Regions from separate parts of the Pseudarthrobacter sp. TE9888 genome, predicted to be linked through region 2. Evidence: riboswitches for the same ligand, from Rfam matches in the RefSeq annotation. Region 2 holds a riboswitch; each other region holds the start of a gene.
The links. Region 2 has a riboswitch for thiamine pyrophosphate ahead of ACZ9J7_RS05560 (ECF transporter S component). Riboswitches for the same ligand answer to the same signal wherever they lie in the genome.

Region 1 (4,273 bases), 2.9 Mb from region 2:
CGCCGGCGGACACGTGGTGGCACACGCCCAGGGTGCCATCGCGGCCATGATGGCCGCCGTTGAACGCCCCGACCTGGTCTTTTCCCTGACCCTGGTGGAGCCCGCCTGCCTGTCCCTGACCGCGGAACTGCCGGCCACGGCCGCCCACATCGGCCTGATGCAGCCACTGTTCGACGTCCGCCACCAACTCAGCGATGACGACTTCCAGCGCGAGTTCGTGCGCAGGATCTACGCCACCGACCTCCAGCAGCCTGCCACCGCCGAGGAGAGACGGTCCGCGCGGCGGCTGCGGCTGCAGGAGCCTTCGTGGGAAGCGCCGCTGCACATTGTTCCGGGCGTCCCCACCCTGGTGCTCACCGGAGGGTGGGAGCCGCTTTATGAGGAAATTGCCGGGTACCTCCGGGAGACCGGTGCCCTGCACCGCGTTGCCGCGGGAGGGCACCGGCCCCAGGACTCCCTGGATGGGGACCGGGCCATCCGCCAGTTCATCAGTGGGGTCAGCAGGAGCCAGCCCGCCCGGGCGTCCTAGCCTTCGGCGGGGACCCGCAGCTCCGGCAGGTACACCTTGCCGCCGGCTGCCAGGAACTCCTCGCTCTTCTCCCGCATGCCGGAGGCCATGTCCGCCAGCGCAGCCTGCGCCTCCGCGGACCCGTATTCGTCCCGGATGTCCTGGCTGATCCGCATGGAGCAGAACTTCGGACCACACATGGAACAAAAGTGCGCCGTCTTGGCCGGTTCGGCCGGCAGCGTCTCATCGTGGAACGACTCCGCGGTCACGGGGTCCAAAGACAGCGCGAACTGGTCCCGCCAGCGGAACTCGAACCTTGCCTTGGACAGGGCATCATCGCGCTCATGCGCCCCGGGGTGGCCCTTGGCCAGGTCTGCGGCGTGCGCTGCGATCTTGTAGGTGATCACCCCCGTTTTCACGTCGTCCTTGTTGGGCAGGCCCAGGTGTTCCTTCGGCGTGACGTAGCAAAGCATGGCAGTGCCGTACCGGGCGATCTCGGTGGCGCCAATGGCCGAGGTGATGTGGTCATACCCCGGCGCCACATCCGTCACCAGGGGCCCCAGGGTATAGAAGGGCGCACCCTTGCAGAGTTCCTGCTGCCGCTCCACGTTCTCGCGGACCAGGTGGAAGGGAACGTGGCCGGGCCCTTCCACCATCACCTGCACGTCGTATTCCCACGCCCGCTGCGTCAGTTCGGCGAGGGTGTCCAGCTCGGCGAACTGGGCGGCGTCGTTGGCGTCCGCCGTGGAGCCGGGGCGGAGGCCGTCGCCCAGCGAGAAGGCGACGTCGTATTTGGCGAAGATTTCGCAGAGCTCATAGAAGTGCGTGTACAGGAAGTTCTCCTGGTGGTGGGCCAGGCACCAGCCGGCCATGATGGAGCCGCCGCGCGAGACGATGCCGGTCACCCGGTTGGCCGTCAGCGGGATATACCGCAGCAGCACGCCGGCGTGGATGGTCATGTAGTCCACGCCCTGCTCGCACTGTTCGATCACGGTGTCGCGGAAGATCTCCCAGGTCAGGGCGTTGGCCTCGCCGTTGACCTTCTCCAGCGCCTGGTAGATGGGGACGGTTCCAATGGGCACGGGGGAGTTGCGGAGGATCCACTCGCGCGTGGTGTGGATGTCGTCGCCGGTGGAGAGGTCCATGACGGTGTCGGCACCCCACTGGGTGGCCCACTGCAGCTTGTCCACTTCCTCGGCGATTGAACTCGTCACGGCCGAGTTGCCGATGTTCGCGTTGATCTTCACCAGGAAGGCCTTGCCGATGATCATGGGCTCGGATTCCGGATGGTTGATGTTGTTGGGAATGATGGCGCGGCCGGCAGCCACTTCGCTGCGCACCAACTCCACATCGCAGTTTTCGCGCAGCGCCACGAACCGCATTTCCTGCGTGACGATTCCCTGCCGGGCATAGTGCATCTGCGTCACCGTCCGGCCGTCGACGGCGCGGCGGGGCACCGGCTGCGCACCCTTCCACTCCGCGGAGGCGGCGCCGCGGCGCACGGCCGAGCGGCCGTCGTCGAGCAGGTTGCGCTCCCGGCCGCCGTAAGGCTCGGTGTCAGCCCGTGCCGCGATCCACTCGGAGCGGAAGGGCTGCAGGCCGCGGACGGGGTCGCTGCCGGGTCCGGCGGTCCTGTAGGTCCGAAAGGGTGCGTTCGGCTGGCCGTTGGGGGACGGCTCAAGGGCAATTTCGGTCACCGGTACACGGATACCGCACGCCTCATCCGCAACGTACGCGAGCGAATGCGACTTCAGCGACTGGGTTACCGGCGGCACGGAAACGCCGCCGGGCTCCCCGTCGGACGGTTGGAGGGCAGGGTTCAACTGGGTGTTTTGCGTACTCAAGGGAATACTCACTTCCTTCGCCGGCATTACCCGGACAGGTTCAACGGTCGCAGGCTGCGTCAGCCCGATCTCAGCCCCTGCAAGGGCACCCGTGTGGTCAGGAACGAAGCTATCACAGGCACCTGGAGCGCCCTTGTCATAATTCCGGTGCTAGCCTGACCGGGCATCGAAAGGAGCCCCATGGCAGACATCATCCACTTCCGAGGCCCCGTCCTCACTGCACCGGACAGGGTGCGGCACGGGCTCTGGTCCGTGGACGGCAGGCTTACGTTCAGCAGGCCGGCGGCTGCTCCGGACCGGATTTTGGACGGCTGGGTGCTCCCGGGCTTCGTGGACGCCCACTGCCACATTGGGCTGGGTGCCGCTGGTCCGGTCGAACCCGCGGCCGCCAGGGACCAGGCACGCGCGGACCTCAACGCCGGAACCTTGCTGGTCCGGGATGCGGGCTCGCCGGCAGATACCCGCTGGATGCAGGGCGGCAGGGACTTCCCGGTGTTGATCCGGGCGGGGCGCCATATCGCCCGGACGCGCCGCTACCTGCGGGGGTTCGCCGAGGAAGTGGAGCCCGGGGGCCTCGTGGAGGCCGTCCGCAAGCAGGCGCGCGACGGCGACGGCTGGGTCAAGCTCGTGGGGGACTGGATTGACCGCGGCGCAGGCGACTTGTCGCCGTCGTTTCCTGCCGACGTCGTACGCGATGCCGTCCGGGCCGCACACGACGAAGGGGCCCGGGTGACAGCGCACTGCTTCGCCGAAGACACCCTGGACCAGGTGCTGGACGCAGGCATTGACTGCGTCGAGCACGCTACCGGACTGCTGCCCCGCCACGTGCCCCGGTTCGCGGAGCAAGGTGTACCGATCGTGCCCACGCTCATCAATATCGCCACCTTCCCCGACATTGCTGCGCAGGCGGAGCCCAAGTTCCCGCGGTATGCCGCCCACATGCGCGCCCTCTGGGAACGCAGGATGGAGCGGGTAGCGGAAGCCCATGCCGCAGGGGTCCGCATTTTTGCCGGTACGGATGCGGGCAGCGTTATCCGGCACGGCAGGATCACGGACGAAATCCTTGCCCTGCATGGTGCAGGCCTGCCTATGGAGGCGGCCCTGGACGCCGCCTGCTGGGCAGCCCGTGCGTGGCTGGGAGCGGACGGGCTGGAGGAGGGCGCCCGCGCCGACGTCGTCGTGTGCCGGGAAGACCCGCGGGCGGCGCCGGAGACCATTACGGCCCTGGAGCACGTGGTGTTGGGCGGGCGGATCATTCGCTGACAAACGGCTCACCGGGACTTGGAATAAATTGAAGCTTCAAGTAATTTTAATGTGTGACAGGCCGCCAACGGGACGGCCGCCAATGCAAGGAGCCTTCAATGACCGCATCAGCCAGCAGCCAGGATCTTCTTCCTGCCGACCTCGCCATGGGCACCGTGATGCTCAAGGTGGGCGACATGAAGGTCATGACCGACTACTACCAGCGCGCACTGGGCCTTGAGGTGGTAGCCGAGCAGGATGGCGGGCTCTACCTTGGCCGCATCGGCAGGCCGCTGGTCCACCTCGCGCCGGCTCCCGGACTGCACCTTCCCGGCAGGGGAGAGGCAGGCCTGTTCCACACCGCGCTGCTCTTCGAGGACCAGGCTTCCCTCGCCGCCACCGTCGCCACGGCAGCCCAGTACGAGCCGCGGGCCTTCACCGGCAGTGCCGACCATCTGGTCAGCGAAGCCTTCTACTTCACCGACCCCGAGGGCAACGGCATCGAACTGTACTGGGACCGTCCCCGCAGCAACTGGTCCTGGAACGGGACCGACGTGGTCATGGACAGCCTGGCGCTCCCGCCGCAGCGCTACCTCGAGCAGTACCTTACCGAGGAGTCCCTGGAGGGGCAGCGGCAAACGGCCGCCGGCGTGGGCCACGTCCACCTCCAGGTTGGCGA
Region 2 (4,273 bases):
CACTCCGCTGGCCTACGCGCTGGTGATCGGCGGCGTGGTGACCAGCCTCCTGACGCTGCTGGCCATCGCCAGGGTGTGGAACCGCGCGTTCTGGCGGAAGCCGGAGGACGCCGAGCACCCGGACCCTGTGCTCCTTGCCCCTCCTGCCGCGAGGGTTTCCGGTCCGGGAGCCAAGGTGAACAACACCGTGACCCTCCTGCCGCGGACCATGGTGGGTTCCACGGCCGGCCTCGTGGTGCTCGGTGTCGCCCTGACCGTCTTCGCCGGACCATTGTTCGCTCTTTCCGACCGGGCAGCCCGGGACATGCTTGACCGGACGCCGTACATCCAGGCGGTGCTGGGCGAGGCTACCGCCGTTCCCGGCGCCACCGCCGCGGGAGGAGGACGATGAGCCGCAAACGCATTTCGCTGCGCCAGGAACTGCCGCTCCTGGTCTGGCTGGTGGTTGTGTGGGGCGCCCTGTGGCAGGATTTCAGCCCCGGCAACCTCCTCTTCGGGGCCCTGCTGGCCGTGGGCGTGGCCCGGCTCTTCTACCTCCCGCCAGTGGAACTCAGTGGCCGGTTCAATATCCTCTACGCCGTGCCTTTTGCCCTGGCCTTCGTGGGCAAGGTGGTGGTGGCCAGCGCCCAGGTCCTGTACCTGGCAGCGGTCCGCGGCCCCAAGGTGACCAATGCCGTGGTCGCGGTCAAGCTGCGCAGCCACCAGGACCTGATCGTCACTGCCACGGGACACGTGATTTCCCTGATCCCGGGCTCCCTGGTGGTTGAGGTGGACCGTTCCACGTCCACCCTGTACCTGCACGCACTCAACATCACCTCCGAGAAGGACGTGGAGGGCCTCCGGAACGAGGTCCGTTCCATTGAAGCGGGCCTGATCCGCATCATGGGCACCGCGGATGAACTCGAAGAGGTCCGTATGGAGGCCAGCGCATGATGCACGTTGTCCTGGCTGTCACAGCCGTCATTTTTTCGCTGGCGGCCGCCGGTGCCATTATCCGGATCGCCCGTGGCCCGTCGCTGCTGGACCGGGTGCTGGCTGCGGATGTGCTGCTCGCCATCCTGGCCGGGGCGCTGTGCATCGATATGGCAGTGAACCGGCACCTGAACAACCTGATGCTGGTGGTGGCCATCTCCATCATCGGGTTCATTGGGTCCGTGACCGTGGCCAGGTTCGTGGCCGACAGGAGGGTCAAACCCAATGAATCCTGACTTCTCCGGCCCGGACGCCTGGATCGACCTCGTCTCCGCTGTGTTCATGGTGGTGGGCGCCCTCATGTCCCTGGGTGCCTCGATAGGCCTGCTGCGGTTCCCGGACCTCCTGAGCCGCATGCACGCCGCCACGAAGCCCCAGGTCCTGGGCCTCTTCCTGCTGCTGGCGGCCATCGTGCTGCAGATGCGGACGTGGTGGGTGTGGCCGGTCCTGGTGGTGGCGTGGATCTTCCAGTTGCTCACGGTGCCTGTGTCCGCCCACATGGTGGGCCGTGCCGGCTACCGCACCAAGCACCTGCACCGGGAACTGCTCACCGCCGATGAACTCGAAGCCGTGGTGCAAAAAGCCGCCGCCGAGACTGCCCGGAAGGACAGCTCCGACGACGGCCGGTAACGCCAAGGGCAGGACGCTAGACGATGTCCTGGGTCTTCGCGAAGCGGGTGATGGCGCGCTGGGTTCCGCGGTTGGCCAGGACCTGGATGATGGCACTGACCGACGCCGAGATCAGCGCAAAGGTCAGCGCGGAACGCAGGCTGGTGGGTACGTCCTCGTGCTTGCCGGTGGGCGGCTTCTGTCCGGTGGTCTTTTCCCAGATGGCATTGACCAGCTTGGTGCCGGCGAGGCCTGCGCCGAGGCTCACGGCTGTCCCGAGCAGTTTGATGAGAAGGTTCATTCCAGGTACTCCTTGCGGGCGGAAAACGGACTGCCCCCAGCCTAGCCGGTCATATCCGGGGGATTGGCGCCCGCAGCCCGCAATCCAGCCCTGCCAGGTGTAAACTTGACCACGCCCAACAGGGCACAACAACAAGCGTTACCCACACGAAAAGCAACACTAAAAACGACAGGGGAGCGCCGCCGTCGGGCAACCTGGCATTAGCCGGGCACCGCAGGTGGGCGCTGAGAGTGCGGACAGCCGCAGACCCTCGAACCTGATCCGGTTAGTACCGGCGCAAGGGAGTCGAGTTCTCAAAGTGTCGCGGTTCCACGGCCACAGGCCGCCGGCCGGGTCCACTTTCCCCTCCTGTTTCCCAGGAGGATCACATGAGTACTGCAGCAATCAAGAAGACCACCAGCAAGTCCTGGCGCGTCGTGGACATCGTCGTCGCCGCGCTGGTGGCCATCGCGGGCGGCGTCATTTTCTGGGCCTGGGACCAGGGTGCCGCCGCCCTGTCCGCCCCCATGAACGCCGCCTACCCGCCCCTGACCGGCCTGCTCGCCGGCGGCTGGATGATTCCCGGCGTGCTGGGGATGCTCATCATCCGCAAGCCCGGGGCCGCCCTGTTCTGCGAGACCGTCGCAGCCACCGGCGAGCTGCTGATGGGTTCCCAGTACGGCGCCTCGGTCCTCTTCTCCGGTTTCATCCAGGGGCTGGGCGCGGAAATCATCTTCGCAATCTTCGTGTACCGGAAGTTCAACCTGCCCGTATCGCTGCTGGCCGGCGCCGCGGCCGGATTCTTCTGCGGCCTGAATGATTCGTTCGCACCGTGGGGCTGGAACATCGCCTACTCCGGCGCCGACAAGCTGGCCTACATCGTCCTCACCACCGTTTCCGGCGCCATCCTTGCCGGCGCCCTGGCCTGGCTGGCCACCCGCGGCCTGGCACGCACCGGCGTGCTGAGCTCCTTCGCATCCCGCAAGGCCGCAACGGAGCCCGTCTTCTCCTGATGGCACCCTCCCAGGACTCCGGCGCGGTCCGCCCCGCCGCCGTCACCGCCCGTGGCTGGGGCTGGCGGCATGCCGGCCGGCCCAAACCCGCCGTCCACGGCCTTGACCTGGACATCGCCCCCGGGGAGCGGGTGCTCCTGCTCGGCCCCTCCGGCGCCGGGAAGTCCACGCTGCTGCATGCGCTGGCCGGCGTCCTGGGAGACATCAACGACGACGGAGAGGCAGGCGACGCCGACGAGTCCGGTTCGCTCTTGGTGGACGGAGCAGCGCCCCGTGCCCGGCGCGGCCGCGCCGGGCTGATGCAGCAGGACCCCGAAACGCAGGTGGTCCTTTCCCGGGTGGGGGACGACGTCGCCTTCGGCGCCGAAAACCTCGCGGTGCCCCGCGACGCGATCTGGCCGCGCGTGCACGCGGCGCTTGCCGACGTCGGACTCTCCCACCTCCCGCTGGACCACCCGACGTCGGCCCTGTCCGGCGGCCAAAAGCAGCGCCTGGCGCTCGCCGGCATCCTGGCGATGCGCCCCGGCCTGATCCTGCTGGACGAGCCCACCGCCAACCTGGACCCGGATGGCGTGCTGGAGGTCCGCGACGCAGTGGCCCGCTCCCTGGACAAAACCGGCGCCACGCTGGTGGTGGTGGAGCACCGGGTATCCGTGTGGAAGGACCTGGTGGACCGGATCATTGTCCTGCAGCCCGGCTCCGCCAGCGATCCTGCGGTGCTCCTGGACGGGCCCCCGGACCGCGTGCTCGGTGAGGCGCGGACCATGCTGGCCGCTGCCGGCGTGTGGGTGCCCGGGTATGTGCCCGCGACCCGTCCCCGCGCCGCCGTCCCGGCCGCGGGAACGGGGAACCTGTTGCTGGCCGCAGAGCAGCTGGCCGTATCCCGCGAACGCGCCCGCCGGCAGGGCTTTCGGAAAATTCCGCCGGTGCCGGTCCAGGAGGACGTGGCTGCACAGGTCCGCGCCGGGCAGGCCCTGGCCATCACCGGTCCCAACGGCGCCGGCAAGTCCACCTTCGCGTTGACCCTGGCCGGGCTGCTGGAGCCGGTGGCCGGAAAGGTGTCCGCCACGCTGGACCTCAGCCGCGGCGCCGGCATCGACCCCTACAAGTGGAAGGCCGAGCAGCTGATCTCGCGGGTGGGCACGGTGTTCCAGGAGCCGGAGCACCAGTTCGTCACCGGGAAGGTGCTGGACGAACTGCAGTTCGGCCCGCGGCACCTGGGCCACGGCGGGGACAAGGTGGACGAACTGCTGGAGCGGCTGCGGCTCACCCAGTTGGTGGACGCCAACCCGTATACGCTCTCCGGCGGGGAGAAGCGGCGCCTCTCGGTGGCCACCGTCCTTGCCGCCAGCCCCCAGGTACTGATCCTCGACGAGCCCACGTTTGGGCAGGACGCCAA
Region 3 (4,273 bases), 2.8 Mb from region 2:
AACAGTAACCGGTGGTTACTTAATGCCGGTGATCTTGACCTTGGTCAGTTCCTGGCGGTGACCCTGGCGCTTCTTGTAGCCGGTCTTGTTCTTGAACTTCTGGATGACAATCTTAGGACCACGCAGGTCCTGGAGGATTTCAGCCGTAACAGTTACCTTGGCCAGGTCAGCGGCGGCGGAGGTGACCTTGTCACCATCAACCAGGAGCAGTGCGGGCAGCTCGATGGTGCTGCCGGCTCCACCGGCGACGCGGTTCAGGGTAACGAAGTCTCCAACGGAAACCTTCTCTTGGCGGCCGCCTGCGCGGACAATCGCGTACACCACTTGGGAACTCACTTCTCTCGACGTTTATTACAAAATTTGCGTGCGGAACCGACTCAAAAAAGTCAGGGTTCCCGCTGTGCCTCAACGCCGTGGGGTCATAACCCAAGTGTTGGCGTAAGCACCGAAGATCTAGAATACGCTAAATCCATCTACGGCCGCAAATGAGGCTGGTTCCGGCGGCCCGGGTGTGGTAGTAACCACACTCCGGCAGGCAGCACCGCAACCATGAACTCCATCATAGCGGCGGTGCTGCCCGCAGGAGTCAGGAATGGAGCCTCGGCGCGTCGAAGAATTCCACTTCCAGGCGGCAGGACTGCTTGAACGCGGTCACCATGGCCTCCCGCTCGGCGTCCGAGGCCTTCCGGCCAGCTGCGTCCACGATGGCGATGGCGCGGCGCGTTGCTTCGGCAAATCCTTCGTCGGCATACGTCCGCAGCCAGGCCGAGTAGGCGTGCCCCTCCGGCTCCAAGGAGGCAACAAACTGGCCGTGCAGCTTTTCGCCCACCTCGGCGTAGAGCCAGAAGCAGGGAAGGACGGCGGCGGCCAGGACGGCGTAGCTGCCCGACGCCGACGCTGCGGTGAGGTGATCCACGTAGGCTTTGGTGACGGGGCCGAGGCCGCCCTGGGCGGCCCGGGTGCTGAGCCAGGAACGGTGCAGTTCCGACTCCACCTCCAGGCACTGCTGCGAGGACCCGGCCCAGAACAGCTGTTCCGCTTCGGAGGGAGCCAGGGCGCTGGCGCGGGCCAACACCCGGGAGTATCCGTTCAGGTACAGGGCATCCTGGGCCAGGTAGTAGGCGAAGTCCTTCTCGGGAAGGTCCCCGGCGGCCAGGCCGTGAATGAAGTCCAGGGCGTAGATGTCCGCGAGGTCCTTTTGGGCCTCCGCCCACAGCCGGGCAGCGAAGCCGCCTTCCGCGGGGGCCGGCCGCACATGGTGGAAGTGGTGCACCGGCCCGTTTCCCTGGCCCACCTCGAGCTGCTCCGAGTTTTCAAGGGCGCCGGCCAGCCATGGCTTGACCGTCCGGAGGGATGCCTCCCAGTCGCCCAGGCGCGCCTGGACGGTGGCCATCGCGGAGGACAGGGAACAGCCGGTGCCGTGGCTGTTGCGGGTGTTGATGCGGTTTCCCGGAACCTCCACCACTTCCTGTGCGAGGAGGCCAGCCGTATTGACCAGCGCATCCGGGCAGTCCGCACCCGCCAGGTGGCCGCCCTTGACCAGGATGGTGGCGCCGGTGGCGTCCGCCAGGTGCCGCCCCTGCTCCAGCGCGGCCGCCCAGCTGTCGGCAGGGTCCGCACCCACCAGCATGGCAAGCTCCGGCAGGTTGGGAGTGATGAGGTTGGCCAGCGGCAGCAGCTCCCGGAGCGCGGCCTCGGCGGACTCCTCCAGCAGCCTGTCGCCGCTGGTGGCCACCATGACCGGGTCCAGGACCACGACGGCGGGACGGACCTTCTCCAGCCAGTGCCGGACGGTGCGGATCACGGCCTCGTCGCCCAGCATGCCGATCTTGACGGCGTCGATCGAGATGTCATCGCTGACCGCGTCCAGCTGCTGGGCGAGGAAGGCCGCGGGAGGAACGTGGACGGATTGCACGCCGCGGGTGTTCTGTGCCGTCAGGGCGGTAATGGCAGCCATGCCGTATCCGCCGTGCGCGGCAATGCTTTTCAGGTCGGCCTGGATGCCTGCGCCCCCGGACGGGTCGGAGCCGGCGATGGACAGGACCCGCGGGACGTCCCGGCCGGTGGGCAGCCCGGTGCGGACGGAGGAGGCAGCTGGCAGGGGCATGGAAAGGGTCGAAGACAAGAGACATCCCTTCGCCGGTACTAGCCGGACAGGTTCAACGGGTCTGGATCTCAGCCGGCCTGCTGCGCGGCACCCCGTGTCGGTTCCTACCCTAGCCCGTGCGCCGCAGCCGGGGAAAAGGGTGACAACGGCCGCCGCAGAATAGACCGCCCCGCAACAGCAGGAATCCCCGCCCCGCACGGTCCACCCGGAAATCCCGGTGGACCGATGCGCAGGACGGGGATTCCTGGCTGGACGCTCCTGTGGCTAGAGTTCCGAGGCAGGCACCCCGACGCCGAGGATGATGGGTTCCTCGGCCGCCTTGCGCGGTTCCGGCTGGTCCTTCGCCGGTTCGGGGGCCTTGGCTGCGTGCGAGTGCCCACCGGCATCAGCCTGGACGTTTTCATGGTGCTGGACAGCGGTCTCGTTGGCGGAACCCTGGGCACGGCTGGCGGCCCGGTGGCGCCGGGGCCGGCGTTGCCGGGACTGCTCCAGCGTGTGGTCCGAATAGTCCTTTTCAGGCGACGCCTCAGGAGCGGCACCGGCGCGGCCTTCTGCCGTCCCGCCGTCGGCCTGCCCTTCCGGCGCGACCTCTCCTGCTGCCTGCACGGCCTCTGCCTGCCTGGCAGGGGCGTTCTCCACGGGGGAAGCCGGCTGGCCCAGGTGGGCGAATGCTTCCGCAAGCCGGTCCAGCGTCAGGGCAGGCTTCGGATGCTGTTCCCCGGCGTGCTCCACGAACGGAAGAGGGACTTCCTCGCCGCCGAACGTGAGGACGGCTGCGGGACGTGCCGGGGCATCGGCGTCGTGCGTCTCCTCAACGGGTACCGGCGCCGGCTCCGCGGACGGCACCTGCCGGGCTGCCGCTACCTCGTCGTCGTGCAGGTGGGCTGCATGGGCGGCAGCGGCGATGTTCGCGAGGGCAAGCCTGGTGGCCTCCGCCTTGGCGTGCCGCTCGGCGTCGGACGGGTCCGGCTGGACGGTGTGGACATGCACGGCAGGTGCCGGGGCAGCCTCGGGCTGCTGGCCGCCGCGTCCGCGCCGCCGCTTGCGTTCGGTCCGGACACCGGGCTGGCCGTTGTCGTTCCGCTGCGCTTCCGGGCGCGTTTCCGCCCGGGCTTCAGGCCGGTTGTCGGTGCGCTGGACGTGGTGCTCGGCCGCCACGATGTTGGCCCGGCGGTGCTCCACGGGATCGTCATGGGTCACGACGCCCCGGCCTGCGCAGGCTTCGCACTGCTCGCCGAACACTTCGAGCAGGCCGGTGCCCATGCGCTTGCGGGTCATCTGGACCAGGCCGAGTGAGGTCACTTCGGCAACCTGGTGCTTGGTCCGGTCCCGGCCCAGGCACTCCACCAGTCGGCGCAGGACCAGGTCGCGGTTGGATTCGAGCACCATGTCGATGAAGTCGATCACGATGATGCCGCCGATGTCGCGAAGCCGGAGCTGGCGCACCACTTCCTCGGCCGCTTCGAGGTTGTTCTTGGTGACGGTTTCCTCGAGGTTGCCGCCGCTGCCGGTGAACTTGCCCGTGTTGACGTCCACCACGGTCATGGCCTCGGTGCGGTCGATCACCAGGGAGCCGCCGGAGGGCAGGAAGACCTTCCGTTCGAGGGCCTTGTGGATCTGCTCGTCGATACGCCAGGCCGAGAAGATGTCCTGGTCCTTGGTCCACTTCTCAAGCCGGCCCACGAGGTCCGGCGCCACGTAGGTGACGTAGGCCTCGATGGTGTCCCAGGCTTCCTCACCGGAAACGATGAGCTTGGAGAAGTCTTCGTTGAAGACGTCGCGGACCACCTTGATGGTGAGGTCGGGTTCGCCGTAGAGGAGCTCGGGGGCCAGGATCTTGGTGGACGTGGACTGGCTTTCGATGCCTTCCCACTGGGCGCGTAGCCGGTTGATGTCGTGCGTGAGCTCTTCCTCGGAAGCGCCCTCGGCAGCGGTGCGGACAATGACGCCGGCGTGTTCGGGCAGCCGGTCCTTGAGGATCCGCTTGAGCCGGTTGCGTTCGACGTCGGGCAGCTTGCGGGAGATGCCCGTCATGGAACCGCCGGGGACGTACACCAGGTAGCGGCCGGGCAGGGAGATCTGGCTGGTGAGGCGGGCACCCTTGTGGCCCACGGGGTCCTTGGTGACCTGCACCAGCACGGTGTCGCCGGACTTCAGTGCGTTTTC

Region 1: another riboswitch for thiamine pyrophosphate. It lies ahead of thiC (phosphomethylpyrimidine synthase ThiC); the one in region 2 lies ahead of ACZ9J7_RS05560 (ECF transporter S component).
Region 3: another riboswitch for thiamine pyrophosphate. It lies ahead of thiD (bifunctional hydroxymethylpyrimidine kinase/phosphomethylpyrimidine kinase); the one in region 2 lies ahead of ACZ9J7_RS05560 (ECF transporter S component).

The regions. Positions count from the first base shown of each region.
Region 1 covers NZ_JBWBRD010000002.1:3,981,834-3,986,106, reverse strand. The annotation lists gene ACZ9J7_RS19105 (alpha/beta hydrolase) at 1-529, shown strand, start outside; gene thiC (phosphomethylpyrimidine synthase ThiC) at 526-2,352, opposite strand; TPP riboswitch at 2,348-2,455, opposite strand; gene ACZ9J7_RS19095 (amidohydrolase family protein) at 2,533-3,615, shown strand; gene ACZ9J7_RS19090 (VOC family protein) at 3,714-4,273, shown strand, end outside.
Region 2 covers NZ_JBWBRD010000002.1:1,057,974-1,062,246, reverse strand. The annotation lists gene ACZ9J7_RS05585 (Na+/H+ antiporter subunit D) at 1-391, shown strand, start outside; gene ACZ9J7_RS05580 (Na+/H+ antiporter subunit E) at 388-933, shown strand; gene ACZ9J7_RS05575 (MrpF/PhaF family protein) at 930-1,208, shown strand; gene mnhG (monovalent cation/H(+) antiporter subunit G) at 1,198-1,602, shown strand; gene ACZ9J7_RS05565 (DUF4235 domain-containing protein) at 1,619-1,882, opposite strand; TPP riboswitch at 2,043-2,183, shown strand; gene ACZ9J7_RS05560 (ECF transporter S component) at 2,251-2,874, shown strand; gene ACZ9J7_RS05555 (ABC transporter ATP-binding protein) at 2,874-4,273, shown strand, end outside.
Region 3 covers NZ_JBWBRD010000002.1:3,856,109-3,860,381, forward strand. The annotation lists gene rplU (50S ribosomal protein L21) at 16-324, opposite strand; gene thiD (bifunctional hydroxymethylpyrimidine kinase/phosphomethylpyrimidine kinase) at 587-2,107, opposite strand; TPP riboswitch at 2,115-2,212, opposite strand; gene ACZ9J7_RS18385 (Rne/Rng family ribonuclease) at 2,372-4,273, opposite strand, start outside.